DNA from 2 places in the Ewingella allii genome. Region 1 is predicted to be linked to the other one. Evidence: predicted binding sites of a transcription regulator. Region 1 holds the regulator's gene; the other holds the start of a gene.

Evidence for each region. The regulator ArgR, encoded in region 1, controls arginine synthesis, uptake and breakdown. The targets are predictions, from matches to a motif close to ANTGAATAAAAATACANT.
Region 2: a site for ArgR is predicted at 1,499-1,516, ahead of argC (N-acetyl-gamma-glutamyl-phosphate reductase). Genes of this name have one in related genera too.

Annotation. Positions count from the first base shown of each region.
Region 1 is NZ_JAWUDN010000008.1:45,468-61,507, reverse strand. Features, by position in the region: gene ftsH (ATP-dependent zinc metalloprotease FtsH) at 1-659, opposite strand, end outside; gene rlmE (23S rRNA (uridine(2552)-2'-O)-methyltransferase RlmE) at 716-1,345, opposite strand; gene yhbY (ribosome assembly RNA-binding protein YhbY) at 1,529-1,825, shown strand; gene greA (transcription elongation factor GreA) at 2,020-2,496, opposite strand; gene dacB (serine-type D-Ala-D-Ala carboxypeptidase) at 2,779-4,212, shown strand; gene pmrA (two-component system response regulator PmrA) at 4,223-4,885, shown strand; gene pmrB (two-component system sensor histidine kinase PmrB) at 4,882-5,949, shown strand; gene cgtA (Obg family GTPase CgtA) at 6,038-7,207, opposite strand; gene SBO83_RS16625 (DMT family transporter) at 7,226-8,197, opposite strand; gene rpmA (50S ribosomal protein L27) at 8,286-8,543, opposite strand; gene rplU (50S ribosomal protein L21) at 8,562-8,873, opposite strand; gene ispB (octaprenyl diphosphate synthase) at 9,133-10,104, shown strand; gene SBO83_RS16605 (DNA-binding protein) at 10,169-10,537, opposite strand; gene SBO83_RS16600 (helix-turn-helix domain-containing protein) at 11,205-11,471, shown strand; gene mdh (malate dehydrogenase) at 11,544-12,482, opposite strand; gene argR (transcriptional regulator ArgR) at 12,946-13,416, shown strand; gene yhcN (peroxide/acid stress response protein YhcN) at 13,899-14,162, shown strand; gene yhcN (peroxide/acid stress response protein YhcN) at 14,395-14,658, shown strand; gene mpl (UDP-N-acetylmuramate:L-alanyl-gamma-D-glutamyl-meso-diaminopimelate ligase) at 14,955-16,040, opposite strand, start outside.
Region 2 is NZ_JAWUDN010000012.1:91,400-107,439, reverse strand. Features, by position in the region: gene argB (acetylglutamate kinase) at 1-277, opposite strand, end outside; gene argC (N-acetyl-gamma-glutamyl-phosphate reductase) at 333-1,337, opposite strand; gene argE (acetylornithine deacetylase) at 1,563-2,717, shown strand; gene ppc (phosphoenolpyruvate carboxylase) at 2,995-5,643, shown strand; gene metF (methylenetetrahydrofolate reductase) at 5,719-6,633, opposite strand; gene SBO83_RS20370 (bifunctional aspartate kinase/homoserine dehydrogenase II) at 6,889-9,324, opposite strand; gene metB (cystathionine gamma-synthase) at 9,327-10,487, opposite strand; gene metJ (met regulon transcriptional regulator MetJ) at 10,821-11,138, shown strand; gene rpmE (50S ribosomal protein L31) at 11,374-11,586, opposite strand; gene priA (primosomal protein N') at 11,790-13,985, shown strand; gene cytR (DNA-binding transcriptional regulator CytR) at 14,159-15,229, shown strand; gene ftsN (cell division protein FtsN) at 15,328-16,040, shown strand, end outside.

The DNA.
Region 1 (16,040 bases):
TCGGAACCGGAAATCGTGAAGAAAGGTACTTTTGCTTCACCCGCGATAGCTTTCGCCAGCAAGGTTTTGCCGGTACCTGGAGGGCCTACCATCAACACGCCTTTTGGAATCTTACCGCCCAGTTTTTGGAAACGGCTTGGTTCGCGAAGGTAATCTACCAGTTCGCTAACCTCTTCCTTGGCTTCGTCACAACCAGCGACGTCAGCAAAAGTGGTTTTAATTTGGTCTTCCGTCAGCATGCGCGCCTTGCTCTTGCCAAAGGACATTGCCCCTTTGCCGCCGCCGCCCTGCATCTGCCGCATAAAGAATATCCAGACGCCAATCAACAACAGCATCGGGAACCATGAAATAAAAATAGAGGCCAGCAGGCTAGGTTGTTCTGGCGGTTCGCCAACAACTTTCACGTTTTTGCTCAGCAGCGTATCCAGCAATTTAGGGTCATCAACTGGGATGTAGGTCGTGTATTTGTTGCTATCTTTTTTAACAACGTCAATCTCACGTCCATTGATACGTGCTTCACGAATCTGGTCTTGGGTCAATTCGGACATGAAGGTAGAATAATCTACCCTACGGCCATTAGACTCGCTGGGCCCAAAGCTCTGAAATACAGACATCAATACAACCGCGATGACTAACCAGAGAATCAGGTTCTTCGCCATGTCACTCAAGGGATTAACCTCATATTACAACTGTGTTAACAAACAGCGTTAGGGTATTACAGTTTCCGCCCTGTCGCTACGATGTACACTTCACGCGAACGTGCACGAGAAGCGTCTGGCTTACGAATCTTCACCTTCGTAAAAAGGGAGCGAATTTCCCGTAGGTATTCATCAAAGCCATCTCCCTGGAACACCTTCACCAGGAAACCTCCACCTGGTGCCAATACATCACGACACATATCCAGCGCTAACTCAACCAGATACATCGATTTTGGAATATCGACTGCCGGAGTACCGCTCATATTCGGGGCCATATCGGACATGACCACCTGAACTTTGTTATCTCCCACTCTTTCCAACAGAGCTTTGAGAACTAATTCATCACGAAAGTCGCCCTGAAGAAAGTCGACTCCAACGATGGGATCCATAGGTAAAAGATCGCATGCGATAATGCGGCCTTTATGCCCGATTTGGGTGGCAGCAAATTGTGACCAACCACCCGGCGCAGCGCCCAAGTCAACCACGGTCATTCCTGGTTTGAACAGTTTGTCGCTTTGCTGTATCTCATCCAGTTTAAACCAGGCGCGGGAACGTAGGCCCTTTTTCTGTGCTTGTAACACATATTTATCGCTAAAGTGTTCCTGCAACCAGCGACTGGAACTTGCAGAACGCTTTTTATTAGACATTATTTATTAACCATTTAATTTTCCATTAACACTCATATAGAGCATTTGGAACAAGCTCTTAGCGTCATTACGTCGATAGCTAAAGCCACTCAAATCTTCGCGCCAAAGCAGTCCGATTTGGTGATAACCATGAGATGGCGGTAGAATGACCCGTTTTCAATCCCAACTTAAGCAAAAAAGACGATGAATCTTAACAATAAGCAAAAACAGTACCTGAAAGGTCTGGCACATCCACTCAAACCGGTTGTCATGCTAGGTAATAACGGCCTTACCGAAGGTGTGCTCGCAGAAATCGAACTGGCTCTGCAACACCACGAACTTATCAAAGTGAAAGTAGCCGCTGAAGAGCGTGAAACGAAGACCTTGATTGTTGACGCTATTGTGCGTGAAACCAAGGCGAGCAATGTGCAAGTCATCGGCAATATTCTGGTACTTTATCGCCCTTCGACTGAAGACCGCAAAATTATCTTACCGCGTTAATTGTTTAAGGTTTAACGAAAAACGCTGTAGATAAGTGGAACGGTGACACGTTATTACTTTCAATAAAAGGCCGCTCGCGGCCTTTTTACGTTAGTTTTCACTTCCCTGTGAGGTAATTCACGCGGGAAGTGAGAGTTTTGAATGGGGGCCGAGCTCGAAGAATGGCACCTTTTATTCAGGTTGGCTGAGGCGGATTAAAGATATTCGACCTTCAACACTTCATACTCAACATCGCCGCCTGGCGTGCGAATCACCACGACGTCATCTTGTTCTTTGCCAATTAAACCACGGGCAATAGGCGAGTTAACAGAAATCAGATTTTGCTTAAAATCTGCTTCATCATCACCCACGATGCGGTATTTTTGCTCTTCCTCAGTATCAAGGTTCATCACGGATACCGTGGCACCAAAAATCACGCGACCCGTTGCCGGCATTTTGGTTACGTCGATCACCTGAGCATTAGAAAGCTTGGCTTCGATCTCCTGAATACGTCCTTCACAGAAGCCCTGTTGTTCACGAGCGGCGTGATATTCAGCATTCTCTTTCAAGTCGCCATGTTCACGTGCAGTGGCGATATCTGCAATGATCTTCGGGCGACGAACGCTCTTAAGATGATCAAGTTCTTCACGTAATCTTTCTGCGCCACGTAATGTCATCGGAATCGGTTTCATATATTAACTACCTCTAACTTGTCCTTTCGGTAAACACCGTCCTGATCGAATCAGGTAGAAATAAGTCAGTGCTCTTGACCGACTCTCTCTGGCTAAAAACAAAAAAAACCTAACCCGGAGTCAAAGACCCAAGTCAGGATTGGTTTTGCATTTTGATACGTATTTTAACGTAGAGTTCCCTGAGGGTCATCGTTTACTTTCGCCCTCGTTGCACCCCACTTCGTAGCATCGTAGTATGGCGGCACGTCATTCCGCAGTTACCCAAGGCCCTTACTCAAAATAATGCGTTTTTTACAAATTGTCAGTGGATTAGCTTGCGCGTTTGTTTTGAACGCAAACGCAGCTCAGGTCGAAAATTACACCGAGTATCTGCCCGACGGTACAAACCTGGCGTTACTGGTACAGAAGATTGGAGCCACAACCCCTTCGATAGACTATCACGGGCAGCAGATGGCTTTGCCCGCCAGTACGATGAAAATTTTGACCGCGCTGGCAGCCTTGCTCCAGCTAGGCCCGGATTTCCGGTTTACGACCACATTCGAAACCAAAGGCACCGTCAGCGATGGTGTGCTGAAAGGCGATCTGGTCGCGCGTTTCGGTGGAGATCCCACCTTTAAGCGTCAGAATATTCGCAATATGGTGGCTGCATTACGCAAGCAGGGCATCAAACAAATTACTGGCGATGTGATCATCGACAGCTCGGTTTTCGCCAGCCATGACAAAGCGCCAGGCTGGCCGTGGAACGATATTACCCAGTGCTTCAGCGCACCGCCGGCGGCGGCAATTGTCGATCGAAACTGCTTCTCGGTTTCGCTCTACAGTGCGCCAAAACCTAATGATAACGCCTTCATTCGCGTCGCATCATACTATCCAGTCCACATGTTTAGCGAAGTGCGGACACTGGCGAAAGGCTCACCTGATGCGCAATATTGCGAGCTGGACGTGGTGCCTGGCGAACTCAACCGTTACACGCTGACGGGCTGCCTGACCCAGCGCAGCGAACCTCTGCCTTTGGCCTTCGCCATTCAAGACGGAGCGAGCTATGCCGGTGCCATCATTAAAGATGAGCTGCAACAGGCTGAGATTCAAATCGACGGCACGCTGAAGCGCCAGACACAGCCGACGCCAGTGGGTACGGTTCTGGCCCAAACGCAGTCCGCGCCGCTGCACGATTTGCTGCACATCATGTTGAAGAAGTCAGACAACATGATTGCTGATACCGTGTTCCGCACCATAGGACACCAGCGTTTTGGCGTGCCGGGCACGTGGCGTGCGGGCTCCGACGCCGTGCGTCAGATCCTTCGCCAGAAAGCCGGTATCGATTTAGGTAACTCTATTCAGGTAGATGGCTCTGGCCTGTCGCGCCACGACCTGTTGTCACCTGCGACCATGATGCAAGTGCTGCAATACATTGCTCAACACGATCAGGAGCTAAACTTCATATCAATGCTCCCTCTGGCGGGCCATGACGGTACATTGCAATATCGTGGTGGTTTGCACGAAGCGGGCGTGGATGGAAAAGTTTCTGCGAAGACCGGCTCACTGGCTGGCGTTTATAACCTCGCGGGCTTCATCACGACGGCCAGCGGCCAACGTATGGCCTTTGTGCAGTTCTTATCTGGCTATGCTGTTCCGCCGGAAGATCAGCGCACGCGTAGAGCACCGTTGGTTCGTTTTGAAAGCCGTCTCTATCGGGATGTATATCAAAATAACTGAGTTCTAAACGATGAAATTACTGATCGTTGAAGATGATGAACTCTTACGTCAGGGTCTGGCACTGGCCCTCAGCGGAGAGAATTACGCTTGTGATTGCGCATCGACAGCGGCAGAGGCCCATGGCCTAATTCTGGCAAGCCAGTACAGCTTGGTGGTGTTAGACCTGGGCCTACCCGATCGCGATGGCGCCTCTCTCCTGCGCCAGTGGCGCCGGGAGCATATCTCCATCCCCGTGCTGATCCTCACAGCGCGCGATGCCCTTGAGGATCGCGTAGACGGCCTTGATGCCGGTGCAGATGATTATCTGATTAAACCTTTCGCGCTGGTCGAGCTATTGGCGCGGGTCAGAGCCTTAATCCGCCGCTATCAGGGGCAGAGCGATAATCAGGTTATCGTCGGCTACCTCAAAATTAACCTCTCCACCCAGCAAGTTTATAAAGATGGCGCTCCCGTCGAAGTGACGCCGAAAGAGTTCGCTATCCTTTCCCGGCTGATGATGCGGGCAGGCCAAACCGTGAATCGCGAACTTCTACAGCAAGATCTCTACACCTGGAATGACGATCTCGGCTCAAACACGCTGGAAGTGCATATGCACAACCTGCGCCGCAAATTAGGCAAAGAGGTTATCCGCACCATTCGCGGTAACGGCTATCGTTTAGAGGTCTCTGAATGAACAGCATGCGGCGTCGGCTGCTCGTCATGCTGGCGCTGATCTTGTTCGTCACTCAGCTCACCAGCGTGTTTTGGCTTTGGCATGAGAGTCAGGAACAGATCAACCTGTTGGTCAACGACACGCTCTCAGCCAAGGTGCGCAATAGCCATGTTGAGAAAGAGATAGCCGAGGCGATTGCCTCGCTGATTGCCCCTTCCCTACTGATGATGGCCGTCACGCTGCTGCTCTCCTTCTGGGCTATCAGCTGGATCATTCGGCCACTTAACCAATTGCAGAATCGGCTGGAAACTCGCTCGGCGGACAACTTATCCCCCCTGCCGCTTAACAGCGAAATCAGCGAAATCGTCTCGGTCACTAAGGCGCTGAATCAGCTTTTCGCCCGGCTTTCCAACACCATTCAGCAAGAGCGGCTGTTTACCGCCGATGCCGCCCATGAGCTGCGCACGCCGCTGGCCGGAGTGCGTTTGCACCTCGAGCTGATGGAGCAGAAAGGTGTGGAAGGCAGCAAGACCTTGATTAGCCGCATCGATCAGCTGATGCTGACTATCGAGCAGCTACTGATGCTATCGCGTGCGGGGCAAAACTTCGCGAAGGGGCATTATGATCAGGTGGACTTGGTCGAGCACGTGGTGCTGCCTCTGCAGGAGGAGCTGGAGGAGATGCTTACCCTGCGCCAACAGTCTCTGCGCTACTCCCTGCCTGAGAAGCGGGTGATTCAGGGCGACGCCATCCTGCTACGCCTGATGGTGCGCAATCTGGTGGAAAATGCCTTTAGGTATGGCCCGGAGGGTGGTGAGATAACCTTGACCCTGCTAAGTGAGAATCAGGGCGCAGTGGTGAAAGTCGAGGATAACGGCCCGGGAATTGATGAACAGAAAGCCAGTGAGCTGACTCAGGCTTTCAAACGCGTTGACCAGCGATACGGTGGCAGCGGGCTGGGGCTGAATATCATTGTGCGCATTGCCACACTGCACGGCGGCAATCTGCAATTGAGCAATCGCAAAGATACCCAAGGCCTCTGCGCCCAGTGCTGGCTACCAGAAACCTTTATCGACAAATACTAAGCCCAGCCTGAACCTCCAATGTATGCATGAAAAAAGGCCGCTGTAGAGCGGCCTTTATCGACGTGTAAATAATCAATTAAACGCAGAATTAACGTTCGTAGATAATCTCTACGCCTTCGTCATCATCTTCGTCCCAGTCATCATCCCAGTCGTCATCTTCGGCTTCGACTTCAGCCAGTTGCTCACGGTGGTAATCATCCCACATGAATTCAACTTTCTCTGGCACGGCAGCTTCAACAGCCATGTGCTTAGGATTTTCATTGATGAACTTCATCACATCCCAGCACAGCGCGTTAACGCCTTCGCGATTGGCGGCAGAGATCAGATAGTAATCTCCTTCCCAACCCAAAGCATCGGCGATGGTTTTAGCACGAGCTTCAGCTTCTTCTTTCTCAATCAGATCAACTTTGTTGAACACCAACCAGCGCGGTTTTTCTGCCAATTTGGCATCATACTGCTGCAGTTCGTTGATGATAACTTTAGCGTTTTCAACCGGATCAGATTCATCGATTGGTGCGATATCAATAAGATGCAGCAGCACGCGGCAGCGCTCAAGGTGCTTCAGGAAGCGAATACCTAAACCTGCGCCTTCCGAAGCCCCTTCAATCAGGCCTGGGATATCGGCAATCACGAAGCTCTGCTCGTTATCCATACGCACAACGCCCAAGCTTGGCACCAGCGTAGTAAATGGATAATCGGCAACTTTTGGTTTAGCGGCTGAGACAGAGCGAATGAAGGTTGATTTACCGGCGTTCGGCAGACCTAGCATGCCCACGTCAGCCAACAACATCAGTTCCAGAGAGATGTCGCGCATCTCACCCTTGGTGCCCATCGTTTTTTGGCGAGGGGAACGGTTTACGGATGATTTGAAGCGGGTGTTACCTAGGCCGTGAAAACCGCCTTTGGCAACCATCTGCTGCTGGCCGTGGCGGGTCATGTCACCCAATACTTCGCCAGTGCCCTGATCCAGAATACGCGTACCGACCGGGACTTTGATGACGATGTCTTTGCCACGTTTACCCGTACAATCGCTGCTCTGGCCATTGGTGCCGCGCTCTGCACGATAAGATTTCACAAAACGGAAATCGATCAGCGTGTTGAGGTTTTCATCTGCCAGCACATAGACGTCGCCGCCGTCGCCGCCGTCGCCGCCATCAGGGCCGCCACGAGGGATATATTTTTCACGACGGAAGCTGACACAGCCGTTACCGCCATCACCTGCCACGACCAAAATTGTGGCTTCATCTACAAACTTCATGTGTACCGTCTCCGTAAATCATTCACCCGGCTGCTTAAGAGTCGCCACCAGGGTTTGTTCTGTCCGACCAGGCCACCAACGATGGCCAATTGCGGAAAACATCGCTCCCGCCACCACCACGAATGCTCCCAAATAACCAATTAGGTTAAGCACTGGTGCAGCAAACATATTAGGCCAGGCAAGTGCTAATAAATCTGAAAATAGCAGGGTAAACAATGGCGTCAGGGTAACAAATGCACTTACTTGTGCCGCCTGCCATCTCGCCATCGCTTCCGCTAATGCGCCATATCCTACTAACGTATTCGCGCCACAAAACAATAAACAGGCAAATTGCCAACTATTGAGCTGCGAGAGCATCGCCGGACTGGCCAGCGGGAGCAATGCGATAGAACATAAAGTGTACAGCAAAAACAAGATCTGAGGTGAGGCTAGCCGCCGCAATAAGACCTTCTGCGTAACGCCGTAAATAACCCAAACCGTTGCCGCACTTATCCCCAGCAATACACCCAGGGTGTAATCCGTGAGACGTGTGAAAATTTCAATCAGGCTGGTATTAAAGAACAGCACCAAGCCGAGTATCAGCATGCCCGCCCCAATCACTTGGGTTACGCGCATCTTCTCTTTCAAGATAATGACGCTGGCGAACATCATGCCGACGGGTGATAACTGCCCGATAACCTGCGACGCCGTAGGGCTGAGGTATTGCAGAGATGACCCAAACAAGACGAAATTGCCCAATAACCCACAGGTCGCGACTAACAGTAAAATCAACCAGCGAGGACTTTTGAACATTTGCATCGGCGGCAATCTATGCCGTGATGCCAAAATACATCCCAGCACCACTGCGGCCAGAGAGAACCTAAACCAGACGACAGTGAAAGGGTCCATGACGACTAACACTTGCTTCATCGCTATAGGCAGCGAACCCCAGCACATTGCCGTGATCACCGCTAACAGAATCCCTATAGGCGCCTGCGATTTCGTGTCCATGTCCCTGCCATACTTAGGCGAACCAGAATGTAAAAAGCCCCGCAACGAATTGCGGGGCTTACATCTATTTTCTTAAGACTCGAGAAATTTATTCAGCTTCGATGCTGATAAATTTACGATTTTTCGGGCCTTTAACTTCGAACTTGACTTTACCGTCAGCCAAAGCAAACAGAGTGTGGTCTTTACCGCAACCCACGTTGTTACCAGCGTGGAATTTGGTGCCGCGCTGACGAACGATGATGCTGCCTGCCAGTACTGCTTCGCCGCCAAAGCGTTTTACGCCAAGACGTTTAGCTTCTGAATCGCGACCGTTGCGTGTGGAGCCGCCAGCCTTTTTGTGTGCCATTGTTCCGCTCTCCTAAACTTAAGCGCTAATGCCGGTGATTTTAACATCAGTGAACCACTGACGGTGGCCCTGTTGCTTACGGTAATGCTTACGACGACGGAATTTAACGATCTTAATTTTGTCGCCACGACCGTGAGCAATAACTTCAGCCTTGATCAAACCGCCAGAAACTAATGGCAGACCGATATTGATTTCTTCACCGTTAGCAATCATCAAAACTTGGTCGAACTCAACTGTTTCACCAGTTGCGATGTCCAATTTCTCAAGGCGAATAGTCTGCCCTTCGCTAACACGGTGTTGTTTACCACCACTTTGGAAAACCGCGTACATATAAAACTCCGCTTTCCGCGCACTCAACTTTGTATAGTCCAGAGGGCGCTATAAATATTCACAATAGGGCGCGAATTCTACGCAAAAAATCAGCATATGACAAGAGCACTTTCACGACAAAAGAAGAAAAAAAGCGCAGTTCACTAGATGGCATTTATCTCCATTGTTTTTCAAGTACAATCCCCTTTACAGTTAGCGCCATGTGCCAATGTGAGCCAGATCTCATTGCGGTGAAGAGTAACGCAGCCGAAAAAACACAATGAACCTAGAACAGATTATCGATCTCACCGAGCAGGACATGGCTGCGGTCAACGCAACCATTCTGGAACAGCTGAATTCTGATGTATCACTGATCAATCAGTTGGGCTATTACATCATTAGTGGCGGTGGTAAACGCATTCGCCCAATGATCGCCGTACTCACCGCGCGCGCGTTGGGCTATGAAGGCGACAAGCATGTGACCATCGCCGCCCTTATCGAGTTTATCCATACCGCGACGTTGCTGCATGACGACGTGGTTGATGAATCTGATATGCGCCGTGGAAAAGCGACAGCCAATGCGGCCTTTGGCAATGCCGCCAGCGTGCTGGTTGGCGACTTTATCTATACCCGCGCTTTCCAGATGATGACGGATTTAGAGTCAATGCCGGTGCTGGCGCTGATGGCGAAAGCCGTCAACGTGATTGCCGAAGGTGAAGTTTTACAGCTGATGAACTGCAACGATCCGGACATTACGGAAGAGATCTATATGCAGGTTATCTACAGCAAAACGGCCCGCCTGTTCGAAGCGGCATCCCAGTCATCGGCCATGCTGGCCGGCGGCAACGACGAGCAAATTCAGGGTCTGCAAGACTATGGCCGCTATCTGGGCACGGCCTTCCAGTTGATCGACGACTTGCTGGATTATGATGCGAATGGCGAGACGCTGGGTAAAAACACCGGCGATGACCTGAACGAAGGCAAACCCACCCTGCCTCTGCTTCACGCCATGAAGCACGGCGATGCCGAGCAATCAGCCATGATCCGTGGTGCTATTGAGCAAGGAAATGGCCGCCATCTGCTGGAGCCGGTTCTGGCAGCGATGCACCAGTGGGGTTCTCTGGACTACACTCGCGCTCGCGCTGAAGAAGAAGCTGATAAGGCGATTCGCGCATTGCAGGTCTTGCCAGAATCGCCTTACCGTACGGCGCTGGAAGGCTTGGCGCATATTGCGGTAAGAAGAGATTTCTAATCCACGCCTCTTAAAACGGCTGTACCGCGATTCGGCTGCGGTACAGTTGTCATTTCACATGGCTTCAGACATCAGGCGTATAAGGCTTAGCGCTCAATCGATTTAACACCTCTGACATCCCTTCCCGCACGATGAATTTGATAATTAAATCCCGCTCATCTTCTTTTAACTGTTTGTAGCTCTCAATCCAAATCGCCAGAGGATCTTGATGGGCAGTGTAAACATATTCAGCGGACTGCTCTTTCATTTCCAGGCTATTCATCGCCTTAATCGGTAAAGTGCCAATGTGATATTCAACGGCGCGTCCCTGAACACCCCAACGACGGCGTTTTAACCATGCCTGACGCCGTGCCATACTGTGAATGCCCTGAGTTGAATTTGGCAGACCGTCGAAACCAATTAATTCCCTCGCTGAAAACCACTCTTTTTTCATAACGTTCCTTTTCATATTGTGCATTTGCACAAAAGAATGCTGTTATAACGCGCTGAGACCATGAAAATGTCCATAAATGGCCTGTTCTGCTTTCCGTTTAGCTTTAGATTTAATAAAAGCAGATAACTTATAGCACTACTTAATAGAAGTAATAAAGCTGATTAACTCACTTCAATAAGTAACAAAAGAAGCCCAGATATCGATTAATCTTTTTTATGAAAGTTAATAAATACACAATCAGTGTTTTTTGGAAAGTATTAAACAGTTAGTCAACAAACCAATCAAAATCATTAAACCAATATTTTTCAAAGAGATAAAACCAAAAGTGATGAGCGAAAATCTTTTACAACCCTCACTCACTTGCCACCAAGGACCTCACGGCTGTCGGTAATTAGTCAGACATCTTATTCATATATTTAAAGTAGCAAAAAAAGTCATTCATTTATCCTCCTAATAAATAGGCGGTTTTGATTAACTTGCGCCATTAATTTAGAACAATTTGTATTACTCATTTGCGTTAGCAAGAATAAAGAGATATTTTCCCAAAAATGAAAAGCTTTTCAGAAACCAAGAACATCCATTTTTAAAGCTCATATTCTGGATCTTGATACCAAAAATCATATCAATATTACGACGATCAACTTGCCGATAATAAAAGGGAATACGTATGAAAGGACATAAAGAAAATTGGCATCAGGCAGACATTATTGCTGCATTACGCAAGAAAGGCACCACCCTGGCGGCAGTATCACGAGAGGCCGGTTTGAGTTCATCAACCCTAGCAAATGCATTATCGCGGCCGTGGCCTAAAGGAGAGCGCATTATTGCTGATGCAATAGGTATCCACCCTTCCCTCATTTGGCCGAACAGATATTTTGATCCTACGACCTCTAAAAGAATTGAGCGAAAAATCCGTTCCCCAAATAAAGCCTGAGGTTCTTGCAAACAACGCATAAAAAAACCGCCGGGGAGACCGGCGGTTGATTTGGCACTGCCTAGGCAGATATCACTTGTTGATGAACTGCTCACCTAACTCGATATCTTTACGCAGTACGTCGAGCATTGAATCCAGAGATTGCTGCTCGAATGCGCTCAGAGTACCCACGCTTTTCAGCTCGGCTACGCCGTTTTTACCCAACAGAATTGGCTGTGCGAAGAAGCGGGCGTGTTCGCCTTTACCTTCAACATAAGCACATTCAACAATGTTGCTTTCGCCTTGCAGAGCACGAACCAGAGACAGACCGAAACGTGCCGCAGCCTGACCCATAGACAGGGTTGCAGATCCGCCACCGGCTTTCGCTTCAACCACTTCCGTACCCGCGTTCTGGATACGTTTAGTCAGATCAGCGACTTCACTTTCAGTGAAAGAGACGCCAGGGATCTGAGAAAGCAGTGGCAGGATAGTCACGCCTGAGTGGCCGCCGATCACAGGTACTTCGATGTCCTGAGGCTGTTTGCCTTTCAGTTCAGCCACGAATGTGTTTGAACGGATAGCATCCAGAGTCGTCACGCCGAACAGTTTGTTTTTGTCGTAAACACCGGCTTTTTTCAGCACTTCTGCTGCGATGGCAACGGTGGTGTTCACTGGGTTGGTGATAATACCAATCAGTGCTTTCGGGCAGGTTTTAGCCACTTGCTCAATCAGGTTACGGACGATGCCCGCGTTCACGTTGAACAGGTCGGAACGGTCCATGCCCGGTTTACGAGCTACGCCAGCAGAGATCAGCACCACGTCAGCACCAACCAGTGCAGGCGTTGCATCTTCACCGCTGAAACCTTTGATTTTTACTGCTGTAGGGATGTGGCTGAGGTCAACTGCTACGCCCGGGGTAACGGGGGCAATGTCATACAGAGAGAGTTCTGAACCTGAAGGCAGTTGGGTCTTGAGTAGAAGGGCGAGGGCCTGGCCGATACCGCCAGCTGCACCGAGAACTGCAACTTTCATCCTATACTCCTTTATTATCATAAACTTAAAAAGCGCCGTGAATTCATCTAGGTAGTGACCATCATCCACTGCACTACTGCAACAATCTCTATACCTGAGATTGAGAAGCTACGCGGTAATTTTGGCTGTATGTCGGCTTTATTTAAGATTATTTGCTTATGCATCAATGGCATAAATCAATGACATCATAAAAATAGCGTCACGAAACACGACAGGTTAACCGGCGGTTACATTACACCCGTTGATGGCATCAGGACAATATCAATTCCATAACAATTTAATAACTATGTCTTATGTCAACAATGCACAATTCCAGCATATTCATTACTAAATTCATCGCTGGATAAATGGGTATAACCAGACATTGCGCACAACTCAGGGTAATGCGTGATTATCTTTATTGCATAAAAATTCATATATATGCATAATCACCCGCACTATCGTTATGACCTTAGGGTGCAAAATGCGTAATCCTGCCAAACAGGAAGATCTAATTAAAGCCTTCAAAGCCTTATTGAAGGAAGAGAAGTTCAGTTCTCAAGGCGAAATCGTCCTTGCTTTGCAAGAGGACGGATTTGAGAACATCAACCAATCTAAAGTTTCTCGCATGCTGACCAAATTCGGTGCCGTACGCACCCGCAATGCGAAAATGGAGATGGTGTATTGCCTGCCGGCCGAGATTGGTGTCCCGACCACCACCAGCCCGTTGAAAAACCTGGTTCTGGATATCGACTATAACGATGCCGTTGTGGTGATCCGCACCAGCCCGGGCGCAGCGCAACTTATTGCCCGCCTGCTGGACTCATTAGGCAAATCGGAAGGCATTCTTGGCACCATCGCCGGGGATGACACCATTTTCACCACGCCAGCCCGCGGGTTTAGCGTGAAACAGCTGTACGAAGCCATTCTCAGTCTGTTCGAACAAGAGCTTTAATCGCGCTCTTCCTCAGCGTAAAGCCACTCCATTATATGCGCAGGTGACCCGTGAAGTACTCAACGGTATCCTGCGAGCACCCTTTTCTACCTTCTTTACTGGTTATTTATAAATTATTAACCCTAAAACCCACCTATCAGGTTGTTTTCCAAACGACCTGTCAAGATGTCATCCTGTTAAATACGACCCTACCAGTCACACCATCTTCACATGCTGGTTTCAATAGTGTGAATCTCTGCAATATTCAGCACAAATAGCTCAAATGACATAACCCATTAATTTATCTAGACAATACCCTCAAAAGGTCAATTTTAAGCCGTTTTTTATTCTTTTCTGTTATTAAAAACACTACTAGCCCCCTTATAACCACACCAAAAACTATTAGCAAACTATTAATATTTCGGGTTACTAGATGTATACTCATTTCCGTGATGTGAATCACTGTTTGTTCGGACTACATAATAAAAGAGACGAGGTCAATCATGAAAGTAACAACTACTATCGCTGCATTCAGCATTCTCTCTGCACTGTCATTTGGCGCATTTGCAGCACAACCTGTCACACAAGATCAGGCTAAAAATCTGCAGTCCGTCGGTATGGTTAGCGTCAGCGGCGTGGCCGGTGCTCCTACGGATATTCGTCAGGCACTATCTGATAAAGCGGATGAGCAAGGTGCAAAAGCCTTCCGCGTGATTGAAGTTCGCCAAGAAGGCAACTACCACGCAACGGCAGAGATTTACCAATAAGACGTTGAAGTCACAGACGTTTTAGTAAGAGAAGTTTGAGTAAGACAAATTATCTGGCCTAAGAAATAGAGGCCGAAGCATTAAAAAACGGATTTATCGCTGCAACGCACCAAGTTTCCAGAGCGCAAAAACGCCCTTCAATCTTGATAATACAGACCTGATGAATCCAAAACATGAATCGACGTTGCTATCAAATAACCTGCATCAACGTCATAAATATCAGGAAATTGTCATGAAAATCACTACTACTATCGCTGCACTTAGCCTGTTCTCTGCCATCTCATTTGGCGCTTCAGCTGCCAACTTGGTCACCAACGATCAGGCACAGAATTTACAACCTATGGGTACCATTAGCGTCAGCGGCGTTAACGGCGTACCTATGGATATCCGCCAGCAACTGTCTGACAAAGCCGACAGCAAAGGCGCGACCTCTTACCGTGTGATTGAGGCTTATAACGAAGGCGCATATCACGCGACGGCTGAGCTCTATAAATAAGCTTTATTGAGCGAAGCGAGTCACCCTCATAAGTAGAAAAATTGTTGTATTGAAGTCCCGGTTTCAATAGCCACCCAGCGATAAGAATAAGCGCTGTTGAGGCTGGAAAGAGAGCTGACACTGCCACTGCCGTGCTCTTAACTTCCCGAGACCCTCGTCGTCCTGTCCGACGACACCCTTTGGCTCCCGTGTATTGCGGGAGCTTTTTTTTATCCTTTTTTCCGCGCCCTGCTGCCTTTCAGCCATAAAAAAACACAGCCGGAGCTGTGTTTAAGAAGGTTCCAACAGGCTGAAGCTTATTCCTGCTCGACCGCCACAGATTTCGCCGCCAGAGCATCCAGCAGTTTGGTGTGAATGCCGCCGAAGCCGCCGTTACTCATCACCAAAATATGGTCGCCCGGCTGCGCGGCTTTCACCACTAAATCGGCCAGCGAGTCGACATCCGCGCTCCAGTGAGCCGGCTGCACACAGTGCTCAGCAACTTCTGCTACTTGCCAAGGAATGTGCTGAGGCTGTAACAGGAAGACTTCATCGGCACGGCCCAGCGCTGGCGCCAGCTCATTCTTGCTCATGCCCATTTTCATGGTGTTAGAACGCGGTTCGAGCACGGCCAAAATGCGCGCGGTACCGCCGACTTTACTGCGCAAGGCAGCAAGGGTGGCCAGAATCGCCGTCGGATGGTGAGCAAAATCGTCATACACGCTCACGCCATAGGCTTCGCCGCGCAGTTCGAGACGGCGACGGGCATTGATGAAATCGCCCAAGGCTTTGCAGGCATCTTCAGGCTTAACGCCGACGTGACGCGCCGCGGCGATCGCCATCAGGCCATTGTGCATGTTGTGTTCGCCAACCAGCGACCAGTGCACTTCGCCGACGCTCTCACCGCGCAGGTAGACGGTGAACGAGCTGGCGTCCGGGGTCAGCTTCTTGGCATCCCAGGCGCAGGTTTCGGCTTCACCAACAAACTCCTGCTCACTCCAGCAGCCCATCGCCATCACTTGTTTCAGCGGCGTGTCATTGTCGGGCAGAATGATTTTCCCCTGACCCGGCACCAGACGAACCAAATGGTGGAACTGTTTCTGGATAGCTTTTAAGTCGTCGAAGATGTCAGCGTGGTCGAACTCAAGGTTGTTCAGCACCAGCGTGCGCGGGCTGTAGTGAACAAACTTGGAACGTTTGTCGAAGAACGCGCTGTCGTATTCGTCGGCTTCAATCACCATAAACGGACTGTTACCCAGACGTGCAGAGACGTCGAAGTTGCCCGGCACGCCGCCGATGACATAGCCCGGCTCGTAGCCGCAGGCTTCTAGGATCCACGCGACCATGCCAGCCGTGGTGGTTTTACCATGGGTGCCCGCAACGGCAATCACCCAGCGGCCCGG
Region 2 (16,040 bases), on a different contig from region 1:
TCACCGCCCACGCCAGCAGGGTTTTGTTGGCGCTACCGGCCAATGCGCCAGTGATGATGTCGATTTGGTCCGCCGGAGTTACGCGCAGGCCAGCCTTCTTCACCACGGGCAGGTTGAGTTTCTTCATCAGCTCATCGACCAGATAACCGCCGCCGTGAACGATCACCAATGGGCGCTGATATTGCTGGCGATAGGTCACCAGCGCCATGAACAGGCGCTCGAGCGCTTCTTCATTGTCCAGCAACACACCACCTAATTTGATAACTAACGGATTCATAGCTGTTCGCGCCTCAATCGGTTTAAGTAAATGTTTGATTTTAGACCAAGATAAATTAAAGCAGCGATTGGGTTTCTGGGAAACCAAAGCGCAGGTTCAGACATTGCACTGCTTGCGCCGACGCGCCTTTTAGCAGGTTATCTTCTGTCGCAACCACAATCAGATGCTCGCCTTTCACCACAAAACCGATGTCGCAGAACGGCAGGCCCACCACGTCTTTCAACGCCGGAACGCCCTTGGTGTAGAGACGCACCAGAGGTTTGTCGTGGTAAGCGTTATGGAAGGCTTCCGCCACGTCCTGCGCCGTCACGCCCGCTTTCAGGCGGCAAGTGATGGTGGCCAGAATGCCGCGCGGGAAGTTGCCCAGGTGCGGGGTAAAGATCACCGGCACGCCGAGATGCTCTACAATTTCTGGGTGGTGACGATGATTGAATAGGCCGTAAGGTTGCAGGCTGACTTCGCAGAAGCTGGTGCCGAGAGAGGCTTTACGCCCCGCGCCGCTCACGCCGCTGGTCGCATTAATCACCGGCCACTGGTCTTCGTTCAACAGGCCATTTTCCACCAGCGGTTTTAACGCCAGCTGAGACGCCGTTGGGTAGCAGCCTGGGACCGCGATGAGTTGCGCGGTTTTGAGTTTGTCGGCTTGCCATTCAGCAAGGCCGTACACCGCCTTGTCCAGCCAGTCGAGGTGCTGGTGTTCAAAGCTGTAAAATTCGGAGTAGAAATCAGGCTTGTTGACGCGGAATGCACCGGACAGGTCAAACACCACGCAGCCTGCTGCCAAAAATTGCGGCGCCAGGTCGTGGCTGACTTCATGGGCAGTGGCTAAAAAAACCACATCGATATCTTTTGCCGCGTCTTCCACGTTTTTCATTGGCAAAACAGGCAGATCGAGGATGCCTTTTAACTGAGGGTGCAAATCAGAAAGCAATTTTCCTGCATCTGCACTTTGCGCTGAAACCATTAAAGCGGTTATGTTCATCTGTGGGTGGCGATTTAGGTAGGCAGCGAGTTCAGCTCCGGCGTAGCCTGTGGCACCAACAATCAGCGTATTCAACATGGGGTCTGTTCACCTTCTCAACTTAACTGTATGGCTTTGCGATACAGCGTACTTCTTAGGTAACAGGGTTCACCGCGTCATACGCCGTTCACCCGCGAGATTCTCAGCAACTGCGTTGGGTTAAACCGACCGTTCTTTCCGGTTCCCTTACGCGCTGGCATATTGTATTTTTATTCACATAAACTGCATGAATATGAATACTACCCTAACTAAAGGCTGTCAACAGTGAAGATGAAATTACCTCCTTTTATTGAGCTTTATCGGGCGTTAATCGCGATACCTTCGATCAGTGCCACAGACAGCGCATTAGATCAAAGCAACGAAAAGCTAATCAACCTGTTAGCAGGCTGGTTCCGCGATCTAGGCTTTAAGGTTGAAATCCAACCTGTGCCGAATACTCGCAATAAATTCAATATGTTGGCAAGCGTGGGCCAAGGTGCTGGCGGCCTGCTGCTGGCGGGCCATACCGATACCGTCCCCTTCGACGATGGCCGCTGGACTCGCGACCCTTTCACCCTGACCGAGCATGAAAATAAGCTCTATGGTCTGGGTACCGCCGACATGAAAGGTTTCTTCGCTTTTATCGTCGATGCGCTGCGGGATATTGATACAACCAAACTGACTAAACCTCTATATATCCTCGCCACCGCCGATGAAGAAACCACCATGGCAGGCGCGAGCTATTTTTCGAAAAACACCGCCATTCGCCCAGACTGCGCGATCATCGGCGAACCGACGTCGTTGAAGCCGGTTCGTGCGCATAAAGGCCATATTTCGAATGCGATTCGCATTACCGGGCAATCGGGCCACTCAAGTGACCCGGCGCGCGGCGTGAACGCCATCGACCTGATGCATGACTCCATTACCCAGCTGATTGGCCTGCGTAACACTTTGAAAGAGCGCTACAACCACAGCGGCTTTGTCATTCCTTATCCAACCATGAACTTCGGCCACATTAGCGGCGGCGATGCGGCCAACCGTATTTGCGCCTGCTGTGAGCTGCACATGGACATCCGCCCACTGCCGGGGCTGACGCTATCTGACCTCGACGGCCTGCTGCAAGAAGCGCTGGAGCCAGTTAGCAGTCGCTGGCCGGGCCGCGTCGCCATCGAAGAGCTGCATCCGCCGATTCCGGGCTATGAATGCCCGCCGGACCACCAGCTGGTGCAGGTGGTGGAGAAGCTGCTGGGCGTGGAAACCGAGATTGTTAACTACTGTACCGAAGCGCCGTTTATCCAAGAGCTGTGCCCGACACTGGTCTTAGGGCCGGGTTCGATTGAGCAGGCGCACCAGCCGGATGAATACATCGATACCGCCTTCATCAAGCCGACTCGCGAGCTGATCGCGCAAGTGGTTCATCACTTCTGCCACCACGTATAAGTGAAGAAAGAGTAGCCATATCAAGGGCGTCGCAGGGCGCTCTTGATACTGGACAATATGCTGATTAGACAAACTGATACCTTGTGAGCTGTAATTAAATTTCAGCCACATTGACGAAAAATGCCTTTTTTTAGTGAAGGAAACGACGTTTTTGCGGTAAAACAGTTGTGTAATTAAAAAAAGAGAAAGTTTGGCAGACAGAAAAAGGCGTCACAGCCTTACGGGTGAAAGTTATCTACAAATTATAAAAATCGGGTCCGAGGTCAACAGAGGTAATATGAACGAACAATATTCCGCAATGCGCAGTAATGTCAGTACCTTAGGTAAACTGCTTGGCGACACCATCAAAGATACGTTGGGAGAACATATCCTTGATCGTGTTGAGAAAATTCGTAAGTTATCCAAATCCTCACGCGCTGGAAATGAAGCAGATCGCCAAGAGCTGCTCTCCACGCTGCAAAACTTGTCCAACGACGAGTTATTGCCAGTGGCCCGTGCTTTTAGCCAATTCCTCAATCTGACCAACGTGGCCGAGCAGTACCACAGCATTTCGCCTAATGGCGAAGCGGCCAGCAATCCTGAAGTACTGGCGCAGCTAATTGAGCGCCTGAAAGCCAAAAATCTGACCGATCAGCAGCTGCGTGACGCGGTTGAAGAGCTTTCTATCGAGCTGGTGCTGACGGCTCACCCAACAGAGATTGCCCGCCGGACGCTAATCCACAAATTGGTGGAAGTGAACAACTGCCTGAAGCAGCTCGACCATAACGATCTGGCGGATTACGAGCGCAAGCAGATTATGCGCCGCCTGCGCCAGCTGATTGCCCAGTCATGGCATACCGATGAAATTCGTAAACACCGCCCTTCCCCGGTTGATGAAGCCAAATGGGGATTTGCGGTCGTTGAGAATAGCCTGTGGGAAGGCGTGCCGTCATTCCTGCGCGAGTTCAACGAACAGCTCGAAACCTCGCTGGACTACAAAATGCCAGTCGAAGCCGTGCCGGTGCGCTTCACCTCGTGGATGGGTGGCGACCGCGACGGCAACCCAAACGTCACGGCAGACATCACGCGCCACGTACTTTTACTGAGCCGCTGGAAAGCCACTGACCTGTTCCTGCGCGACGTCGCGGTGCTGATTTCCGAGCTTTCCATGACCGAAGCCACTGATGAACTGCGCGAGCGCGCAGGTGGTGAAGAAGGTATTGAGCCTTACCGCGTGATCATGAAGCGCCTGCGCAGCCAGCTGACCTCCACGCAGGTCTATTTGGAAGCGCGTCTGAAAGGCGAACGCCTGCCACAGCCTCACGATTTATTGGTCAACAATGACCAGCTGTGGGAGCCGCTCTACGCCTGCTACCAGTCACTGGTTGCCTGCGGCATGGGCATTATCGCCAACGGCCAGCTGCTGGACACTCTGCGCCGCGTGCGCTGCTTCGGCGTGCCGCTGGTGCGTATCGACATCCGCCAAGAGAGCACCCGCCATACCGACGCCATTGCCGAAATCACCCGTTACCTTGGTTTGGGCGATTACGAAAGCTGGTCAGAGTCTGACAAACAGGCCTTCCTGATCCGCGAACTGAACTCACAGCGTCCGCTGGTTCCGCGCTTCTGGGAGCCGAGCGAGTACACCAAAGAGGTGCTCGACACCTGTCAGGTAATTGCCGAAGCGCCGGAAGGCTCAATTGCCGCTTACGTCATTTCGATGGCGAAAACGCCGTCTGACGTGCTGGCCGTTCACCTGCTGCTGAAAGAGGCGGGTTGCCCGTTCACTCTGCCGGTAGCGCCGCTGTTCGAAACCCTTGATGACCTGAACAATGCTGATTCAGTGATGACTCAGCTGCTGAATATCGACTGGTATCGCGGCACCATTCAGGGCAAACAGATGGTGATGATTGGCTATTCCGACTCGGCGAAAGACGCTGGCGTGATGGCGGCTTCATGGGCGCAATACCGCGCTCAGGACGCATTAATCAAAACCTGCGAGAAAGCGGGCGTGCTGCTGACGCTGTTCCACGGACGCGGCGGTTCTATCGGTCGCGGTGGCGCTCCGGCCCACGCGGCCTTGCTCTCTCAGCCTCCGGGCAGCCTGAAGGGTGGCCTGCGCGTCACCGAACAGGGCGAGATGATTCGCTTCAAGTTCGGCCTGCCAGAAGTCACCATCAGCAGCCTGGCGCTCTATACCGGCGCGATTCTGGAAGCCAACCTGTTGCCGCCGCCAGAGCCGAAAAAAGCCTGGGTGGACATTATGGAGCAGCTGTCCGACGTCTCCTGCAACATGTATCGCGGCTATGTGCGCGAAAACAAGGATTTCGTGCCTTACTTCCGCGCGGCGACGCCGGAGCAAGAGCTGGGCAAACTGCCATTGGGCTCACGCCCGGCGAAACGTAAGGCCAACGGCGGCGTCGAAAGCCTGCGCGCTATTCCGTGGATCTTCGCCTGGACGCAAAACCGCCTGATGCTGCCAGCCTGGCTCGGCGCGGGTGCGGGCCTGCAAGCCGTGGTAGATGCCGGTAAACGCGATGAACTTGAGGCGATGTGCCACGACTGGCCGTTCTTCTCGACGCGTATCGGCATGCTGGAAATGGTCTTCGCCAAGGCCGACCTGTGGCTGGCGGAGTATTACGACCAGCGTCTGGTGGATAAAGAGCTGTGGCCGCTGGGACAGAAGCTGCGCGACCAGCTGGCAAGCGACATCAAAGTGGTGTTGGCGATTTCCAACGATGACCACCTGATGGCTGACCTGCCGTGGATTGCCGAGTCTATCGCCCTGCGTAACGTCTACACTGACCCACTGAACGTGCTGCAGGCCGAGTTGCTGCACCGCTCACGCCAGTTAGAGAAAGAAGGCAGTACGCCAGACGCGCGCGTTGAGCAGGCGTTGATGGTGACGATTGCGGGCGTGGCGGCGGGTATGCGCAACACCGGCTAGTGCTGACAAGTTAAGAGAAGCAAAAACTAAAAACCGGCGATTAAGCCGGTTTTTTTATGCATAAGATTTGAATGGTTAAACGGCCGCACTCAATGGAGTGGCAAGGCCCGGACGAACGCCCAGCGTGTGGCAGATGGCGTAACTCATTTCGGCGCGGTTCAAGGTGTAGAAGTGGAAATCCTTCACCCCTTCGCGGCTGAGGATTTTCACCATGTCCATGGCGATGTTGGCTCCCACCATTTTGCGGGTTTCCGGGTCATCGTCTAAGCCTTCGAACTGGCGCGTCATCCAGTGCGGCACGCGCACGTTGGTCATGGTGGCAAAGCGCGTCAGCTGTTTGAAGTTAGAGACTGGCAGGATACCCGGCACGATTTCCACATCAATGCCCTGTCCGGCACAGCGATCGCGGAAACGCAGGTAGCTTTCGACGTCGAAGAAGAACTGGGTGATGGCGCGGTTAGCACCCGCGTCGATTTTGCGTTTCAGGTTAATCAGGTCAGCCTGCGCGCTTTTGGCTTCAGGATGAACTTCAGGATACGCCGCCACGGAGATATCGAAGTCGCCCACGCCTTTCAGCAGTTGCACCAGATCCGTGGCGTATAACTCAGGAACGCCGCCGCCCGGAGGCAGGTCGCCGCGCAGCGCTACGATGTGGCGGATGCCGCTGTCCCAGTAATCCTGGGCGATTTGCGTCAGTTCTTCACGGGAGGCGTCCACGCAGGTCAGATGCGGCGCAGCTTCCAGCCCGGTACGCTCTTTAATGCCTTTGATGATGCTGTGCGTGCGCTCACGTTCACCGGAGTTCGCGCCGTAGGTCACGGAAACGAATTTCGGCTTAAGGCTGCTCAGGCGATCGATAGAGCTCCACAGCGTGTCTTCCATCTCGCTAGTGCGCGGCGGGAAAAACTCAAAAGAGACGTTAAACTGGCCCTGCAACTCTGACAGGTTCTGGTTCAAAGCTTCGCGTTGATTGGCGTGGAAAAAACTCATGCTTTCTACCTCGTGGCTCACGACATCTTGTTATTGATTTGTTCTAGATTTGTAAGCATCTAGACGTCTAAACACCTAAACGTATGGATAGACAATGAAGGATGCGAGCAAATGTGTCAACGACAAAAAAGCGTCTAACTATGATTAATCTTCACTCAAATTGAATGAATTTCAAGTTGGGGAATAAAGTATTGGCGAGGAGAAAAAAACGGCATGAAGCCCCTCCCGACAGGCGTCGGAAGGGGTTTAAGAGAATTAAAGTAGCTGGCTCAGACGGTTAAGGTCAGATTGCAACGCACCGGCGGTGACATCGCGCCCCGCGCCCGGCCCGCGAATCACCAGTGGGTTATCGCGATACCAGCGGCTTTCGATAGCAAACACGTTATCGCAAGGCAGCAGCGACGCCAGCGGATGGTCATCGCGCACGGCTTCCACGCCAACGCGCGCCTTACCGTTGGCATCAAAACGCGCCACGTAACGCAGCACCAGCCCCATTTCGCGCGCCGCTTCCAGACGTTGCAGCATCTGCTGATTCAACGCTTCGCCATCTTCAAAGAATTGGTCAACCGAGCCGGTTTCGCAGCCTTCCGGCACTAAAGACTCGACGCGAACGTGGCTCGGCTCGATATCGTAGCCCGCCTCACGCGCCAAAATAATCAGCTTGCGCATCACGTCCTGACCGGACAAATCGACGCGCGGGTCAGGCTCAGTCAGCCCTTGCTGCCACGCCAGATCCACCAGCTCGGTAAATGGCAAGGTGCCGTCAAATTGCAGGAACAGCCATGACAGCGTGCCGGAGAATATCCCGCTAATCGCCAGAATGCTGTCGCCGCTTTCGCGCAGGTCACGCACGGTGTGGTTAATCGGCAAACCCGCGCCCACGGTGGCGTTGTACAGCCAGTGGCTGCCGGTTTTGGCGAAGGCGTCGCGAATTTGGCGGTACTTGTTGCTGTCAGAGGCCCCGGCCAGTTTGTTGGCGCTAATCACGTGGAAACCGTAACTGGCGAAGTCCAGATACTGGTCTGCGATATCGCCGCTGGCGGTGACGTCGAGCACCACCAAATCGTCATACGGGTGAGCACGCATCCACAGGAACAGGGATTCTTCATCATGATCGCGGGCTTCGTCTTCAAAGAAGGCCAAGGCGCGACTGGCGTCCAGCCCGTCGTAGTTGAGCAAACTGCGTTTACTGTCCACCACGCCGGCCAGCACGAATTCAAAACCACTGCGGGCGGAAATGTTTTTCTGCTCGCGGGCAAACAGCTCAAGCCAGCGCGAACCGATATTGCCTTTGCCGAACAGCATCAGGCCGATACGCTTTTCGGCGCGGAACAGGGTCTTGTGCAGGCCCTGAATCAAATGCTCAGTTGGCCCAAGACGCAGCACGGCAACCAGACTAATGCCATCTTCGGCTTGCCAGATGAATTCCACCGGCTGGTCTTTGAGTTCTTGATAGAAACGGTGGCTGTGCAGCGGGTTCTTGCACACCCCCGCCCCCACCAGCGCGACCATCGCCAAACCTTCACGCAGCGATAAACGCGCCGGCAGACCTGCCTCTTCCAGCACCAGCAGCGCGCTGTTTACCACTTCTGAGGTGTAGCAAAGCTGCAAAAGGTTGCGATCCGGGTGAATGCCGGTGGCCAGCGGTTTGATTTGCGCGCGTTTGAGCAGCAGCTCGACGTCTTTATGCGCCAGCTGGAAATCGTGCTCGCTAGGGATAGCGATTTCGATCAGACAGATATCGTCGTGGCTGGTGACGATTTTCGCGCCCGTGCCGGAAGCCAACACGCGCTCAATGCGCGTCGAGCCTTGTTCCGGCTGATAGCTACAGCGCAGCTGCAAGTCGATATCGCTGCCGGAAACCGGCTGAAGCGTACGGGTGTGCAGCACTGGCGCGGCAAGACGGGCCAGCTCGCTGGCTTCGTCCAGACGCAGCAGCGGCAGCAGGCAGGCATCTTTCACTTTGCGCGGGTCGGCGCTGTAAACCCCGGCGACGTCGCTCCAGATGGTGACGCGATTCACCCCCGCCAACGCGCCAATTTGCGTCGCCGAGTAGTCACTGCCGTTACGCCCCAGCAGCACGGTTTCGCCCGCATCGTTGCGCGAGATAAAGCCGGTAACCACCAGATAATGCTGAGGATGTTGCGCCAGCAGTTGCTGTAATAAAGGATAAGAGCGACCTTCATCCACCTGTGGCTGAGCGGCGCGCTCGGCACGCAAGAACTCGCGCGCGTCGAGCCACGCTGCAGGAAGCTCTTTTTTCGACAATACGGCGGCCATCAGGCGGGCAGACCACACTTCGCCATGCCCGACCACTTCGGCGTAAACCGCGTCGGTAATCTTGCCATCAAGCAACACGGCCAGACGCTCAAGGTCTTGAATGAAATGAGCAATAAGCGGTTCTGCCATTTCTGGCGGCAGAAGCCCTGTGATCAACTCAGTATGATAGCGACGTAGCGCCTGCTGCACCTGATGTGCCGACAGACGATCGCTTTGGCTTAGCTTCAACCAGCTGATCAGCTGGTTAGTGGTACTGCCCGCCGCCGACACCACCATCATGTCGCCCGGATTGCCGTACTCGGCCATGATCCCAGCCACGCGCAAATAACATTTCACGTCGGCCAGACTGCTACCACCAAATTTGTGCAGCTGCCGACTTCCTGCCGGCGCTGCTACCGCTATTGCATTCATTCTTACCTCGTTGCCGCTGCCTGGAATGCGTGTTCCAGATCAGCAATCAAATCTTCACTGTCTTCGAGACCTACAGAAACTCTGAGCAAACTGTCGGAAATCCCCGCCGCTTTGCGCGCTTCAGGTGCCATGCCTGCGTGAGTCATGGTGGCCGTGTGGGATATCAGACTTTCGACCCCGCCCAGAGACTCCGCGAGGGTAAATAACTTCAATTCCGAGAGGAAATGACGCAAACGGGCTTCATCTCCGTCGAATTCAAAACTGATCATCGCGCCAAAACCATACTGCTGGCGGCGAGCGATCTCATGCCCTTGGTTTTCTGGCAGAGAAGGATGATACAGCTTTTTCACCTGCGGTTGCTGCTGTAAATAAGCAACAATAGCTAACGCATTTTCCTGCTGCTGTTTCACGCGCACGGTGAGCGTGCGCAGGCCGCGCAGTAATAAATAGCTGTCGAAAGCCGCACCGGTCACGCCGATGTTATTCGCCCACCACGCCAGTTCGGTCGCGTGCTCGGCAGTTTTCGAAATCACCGTACCAGCCACCACGTCTGAATGACCGTTCAGATATTTAGTACATGAATGGACTACTAAATCCGCGCCAAGTTTCAACGGCTGTTGTAAAGCCGGGCTGAGGAAGGTGTTGTCCACCACGGTAAGCGCACCGACCGCGTGCGAAGCATCGCAAATGGCCTGAATATCTACCACGCGCAGCAGCGGATTGCTTGGGGTTTCAATTAACACCAACTTAGGTTTTTCCTCGAGCGCCGCCGCCAGAGCCTGCGGGTCGCCTTGATCCACAAACTTCACGCGATAGGCACCGCGCTTGCTCAGGCTGTCGAACAGGCGGTAGCTGCCGCCGTAGCAGTCGTGTGGCGCTAGCAGCAGATCGCCCGGCTTAAGAAACACCGTACACACCAGATGAATGGCCGACATGCCGCTGCTGGTCATTACCGCGCCGGCACCGCCTTCAAGATCGGCCAGCGCGCGCTGCACGATATCGCGCGACGGGTTGCCGCGTCGCGAATAGTCATGGGCTCGTGGCTGATTAAAATCTTCGAAATTATAGGTGCTGGAAAGGTTAATCGGTGGAACCACACAGCCATATTGCTGGTCACTATTGAGGCCACTTCCGACGGCTATCGTCGCTTGCTTGAGCGTCATACGTTGTTTCTCCCTGCCGGGGGTGCTGAGGATGAGGTAACAAAGATTAATCGCTGACAAGATAGACGTCAATACATCTGGACATCTAAACTTCTTTGCGTATAGATTGAGCGTCAGGGGAATACCCGCTAAAATTGTAGGTATCAGAGTCCTCTGGCCTTGTGCAGCGTGGAAGAGCCGGACTGGCATTCAGTGGCTGAATGAATAACCCAGCGCACATTTCTCTGAAATTACCGGTCCTGAAGGGACATTTATTTAGTGAGATCAGTGAAAATCGGGCATAATCCCCCGGTTTTCAGAACATTATTTTTTTTGATAAATTTAAGGTGTCCCATGGCTGAGTGGAACGGCGAATATGTCAGCCCTTACGCTGAACACGGTAAGAAAAGCGAGCAAGTAAAAAAAATCACGGTATCCATTCCGCTGAAGGTTCTTAAAATTCTCACTGACGAACGTACTCGCCGTCAGGTGAACAACCTGCGCCATGCGACCAACAGTGAATTGCTGTGTGAGGCTTTCCTGCATGCCTTTACCGGCCAGCCTTTGCCGAACGATGCAGACCTGCGTAAAGAGCGCAGCGATGAAATTCCAGAAGCAGCGAAAATCCTGATGCGCGAGCTGGGCGTTGACCCTGATACTTGGGAATACTAAGTAAAAGCTGATGATGAAGACCTGTGCGGCCACGCCGTGCAGGGATCATTTTAGTGGCAGAGTGTTTTTCAGTTGAAGAGTGTTTTAGTGGAAGAGAGCTCTGTTCGTGCAGGCTGTGTGTGAAATGGATAAGCGAAGCGTTTTAGTGAAACGGGTTGTGGTTTACCAACCTTTTGCTAAATAGCAGGCAACAAAAAAGGCGCCATTGGCGCCTTTTCTTGCTCTACAGCAAATATTACTTGCTGGATGGCACGCTGAAACGCTTGTTGAAGCGGTCAACACGGCCACCGGTAGCAACTTCACGTTGTTTACCAGTATAGAACGGGTGGCAGTTACCACAAACGTCCAGGTTCAGATCGTGACCCACTGTTGAGCGAGTTTTGATCACGTTACCGCATGAGCAGTTTGCAGTAACTTCTACGTATTTAGGATGGATACCGTCTTTCATGGGAAAACCTCTTCTTAAGGCCGCGTCGCTATCCAACCCTGTTTCGTCGGACACCACGCGTAGTGGATGATTAGGTTTTGATGCGAAATGCACCAAAGGCGGCGAATCATACAGAATCTATCTATGCCGCGCAATGATGTTCATGCATTTCGAACGACACAGTGTACACTATCTCGTCATTTTTTTAAAGTCTGGACCCCTTAATGCCTGTTGCCCACGTTGCTTTACCCGTCCCGCTCGCCCGCACGTTTGACTACCTTTTGCCTGATGGCATGGTGGTAGTAAAAGGCTGTCGCGTCAGCGTACCCTTCGGTAAACGCGATGCAATTGGCATTGTCGTCGCGGTCAGCGACAGCAGCGAGTTTGGCATCGACAAGCTCAAACCGGTGCGCGAGGTGCTCGACGCCTCCAGCCTGTTCACCCCAGATTTATGGCGCATCCTGCTGTGGGCCACCGACTATTACCATTTTCCCCTTGGCGAAGTGCTGTTCCACGCCCTGCCCGTCTTACTGAGACAGGGAAAGCCTGCTGAATTAACCCCGCTGTGGCAGTGGTTCGCCACCGAACAAGGCCGGGCGACGCCCCTTGAGAGCTTAAAACGCGCGGCGAAACAGCAGCAGGCAATGGCGGCCTTAATGCAGGGCGGAATTTATCGCCATCAGGTCAGCGACCTTGAGCTAACCGACGCCGCGCTACAGGCTCTGCGGGCCAAAGGGCTGGCCGACCTGCGCAGCATTGCGCCCGAGACTCACGACTGGCGCAGCGACTTCAGCGTAGTGGGCGAACGCCTGCGTTTAAACACCGAGCAGGCCACCGCCGTCGGGGCAATTCGCAGCGAAGACCAGCAATTCTCGGCATGGCTTTTGGCCGGTGTGACAGGTTCAGGCAAAACCGAAGTCTATCTAAGCGTGCTGGAAAATATTCTGGCGCAGGGGAGACAGGCGCTGGTGATGGTGCCGGAAATTGGCCTGACGCCACAGACCATCGCGCGCTTTCGCGAGCGTTTTAGCGCCCCGGTGGACGTGCTGCACTCTGGCCTGAACGACAGCGAACGCCTCGCCGTCTGGCTGCGCGCCCGCAATGGCGAAGCCGGGATTGTGATTGGCACCCGCTCCTCCTTATTTACCCCTTTTGCCCGGCTGGGCGTGATCATCATCGATGAAGAGCACGACGGCTCTTATAAGCAGCAGGAAGGCTGGCGCTACCACGCGCGTGACTTGGCCGTGTTCCGCGCCCACGAAGAAAATATTCCGATCATTATGGGGTCGGCGACGCCGGCTCTCGAGACACTCAACAACGTCGAGTTGGGCAAATATCGCCAATTAAAACTCACCAAGCGCGCCGGTAATGCCAAGCCGCCACAGCATCAGCTGATTGATTTAAAAGGCATGCCGCTCAAGGTTGGTCTTTCTCAGCCGCTGATCCAGCGCATGCAGCAGCATCTGAAAGCCGATAATCAGGTGATGCTGTTCCTTAACCGCCGGGGCTACGCGCCCGCGCTGCTGTGTCACGAATGCGGCTGGATAGCCGAGTGCCAGCGCTGCGACCACTACTACACCCTGCACCAAAACCAGCGTCAGCTGCGCTGCCATCACTGTGACAGCCAGCGCGCGGTGCCGCACCAGTGCCCGCACTGCGGCTCGACGCAGCTGGTTTCGGTGGGTGTCGGCACAGAGCAGCTCGAGCAGGAGCTTGCCCCGCTGTTCCCCGACACGCCAATTACCCGCATTGACCGCGACACCACCAGCCGCAAAGGCTCGCTGGAGCAGCATTTGGCGGAAGTGCATCGCGGCGGCGCGCGCATCCTGATTGGCACGCAGATGCTGGCTAAGGGGCACCACTTCCCCGACGTCACGCTGGTCTCCTTGCTGGATGTCGATGGCGCGCTGTTCTCAGCTGATTTCCGCTCCGCCGAGCGATTCGCCCAGCTGTATACCCAGGTTTCAGGCCGCGCGGGCCGCGCTGGCAAGCAGGGGGAGGTGGTGCTACAAACCCACCATCCGGAGCATCCGCTGTTGAAAGTGCTGCTGGAGCAGGGCTATGACGCCTTCGCCAAGCAGACGCTGGCCGAGCGCAAAAGCGTCTTTTTACCGCCATACACCAGCCATATTCTGATTCGCTCCGAGGATCACGATAATCAGCAATCCCAACTGTTCTTGCAGCAGTTACGCAATTTGCTGGAATCCAGCCCGCTAAAAGATGAGTCGCTGTGGATACTCGGCCCCGTCCCGGCGCTGGCCGCCAAGCGCAACGGCCGTTTCCGCTGGCAGCTCTTATTGCAGCACCCTTCACGCCGCGTTTTGCAGCAGCTGCTGAAAAGCTCGCAGTCGCTGATTAACGCCCTGCCCCAAGCGAAAAAGGTTAAATGGACGCTGGATGTCGACCCTATCGACAGCTAATCGATTGCATTTATGCGGGATGGATCTAAAAAAAGCATCTGCGTCACACTTTTGATGCAAATTAGGTAACAAATCCTAACCACAATCTGTTTAGAATGTGATGAGCTACGCAGCCGCCAAAAGCCGGATAGGTTAGGCGCACCCAGAAGGGTGTCGCGTTGAGAGGAACATCCATGTTGTCGTATCAGAATGATGCTGTTGCAAGGGGAGATGCGTTGGACGAGAAGAAAGATTTAAACGCGGCGACGATGAAAGACGTAGCTGAAATGGCCGGTGTTTCGACCGCGACGGTATCTCGTGCATTAATGAATCCGGAAAAGGTCTCAGCGCCCACTCGCCAAAAGGTCGAGCAGGCGGTGCTCGCCGTTGGATATTCTCCTCACGCCCTTTCACGGAACTTAAAACGCAACGAATCCCGCACTATTCTGGTGATCGTCCCCGACATCTGCGATCCCTACTTTGCGGATGTGATCCAAGGGATCGAGCGCACCGCGGCTGAACATGGTTATCTGGTGCTGATTGGCGATTGCGCCCAGCAGAACCAGCAAGAGAAAACCTTTATTAATCTGATTATTACTAAGCAGATTGACGGTATGCTGCTGCTCGGCTCGGACCTGCCTTTCGACGCCAGCAAAGAAGAACAGCGCAATTTGCCGCCAATGGTGATGGCCAATGAATTCGCACCAGAGCTGGAATTGCCGACCGTGCACATTGATAACCTGACCGCCGCCTATGAAGCCGTGCATTATCTGATTGGCTTGGGCCATCAGCGCATTGGCTGCATTACCGGCCCGGACCAAATGCCGCTGTGTCAGTACCGCACTCAGGGGTATATTCAGGCGCTGCGCCGCAGTGGATTAAATGTGGAAGCAGACTACTCGGCGAAAGGCGATTTTAGCTATGAGTCGGGGGCGCTGGCACTGATCGATTTGATGTCGCAGCCAGTGCCGCCAACGGCGATTTTCTGCCACAACGACGTGATGGCTATCGGCGCGATGTTCCAGGCCAAGAAGATGGGTCTGCGCATTCCAGAAGATTTATCGGTGGTAGGCTTTGATGATATCAAGCAAAGTCAGTACTTCGACCCGCCTTTAACCACGGTGGCTCAACCAAGATTCCAGCTTGGTCGTCAGGCCATGTTATTATTGCTTGAGCAGCTCAATGGGCATTCAGTACAAAGTGGCTCACGTTTGTTGGAAAGCGAACTGGTCATCCGCGGTAGTACCGCCGCACCCAAACGCTAATTATATGTTTATACTTCATTAAGTTTTCGTTTCAGATAAGGTTCAAGGTTCAGTAACATGACGCACTTCTTCCATCATTACGACGCAGCGAAACGATAGTGGCACAAAGAGACTATGTAAGCCGTGGGCGCTCAGGAGCGCGGCGGAAACCAACTAGCCGAAAAAAACGCAGTTCCCCGATGATCTCCAAAACCATGGTGGTATTAGCCGTTGCGGTCCTGGTGGTATTCATTGGTGGCCTCTATTTTATTACGCACAATAAACCTGAAGATGCAGCGATTCTGCCGACGCACCCTGTTCGGCCGGGCAACGGCTTGCCGCCAAAACCTGAAGAACGCTGGCGTTATATCAAAGAGTTGGAAAATCGTCAGATGGGCGTGTCTACCCCGACTGAGCCGACGGCGGGTGGCAATGTGCAAACTAAAACGCAGTTGACGCCGGAACAGCGCCAGTTGCTGGACCAGATGCAGGCCGACATGCGCCAGCAGCCGACCACGCTGTCCGAAGTGCCGTATAACGACCCAACGCAGGCGACGCGCACGCAGCCTGCCCAACGTCAGACCACGTCGCAACAGCCGTATACGCAGCAGCCTCAGCAGACTTATTCTCAACAGAACGTGCAGCCGACCTACACTCAGCGGCAGCCTGTGCAACAGCAGCAACAGAATGTGCAGCACAATACTCAGCAGACTACGCCGAGAAACGTGCAGCAGACGCAGCAGCCGGTTCGTGCTCCTCAGACTCAGGCGCAAACTCAGCCTGTGGCGCCGAAGCCGAAACCGAAAGAGCAGCCTCAGCAGCAGCAACCTGC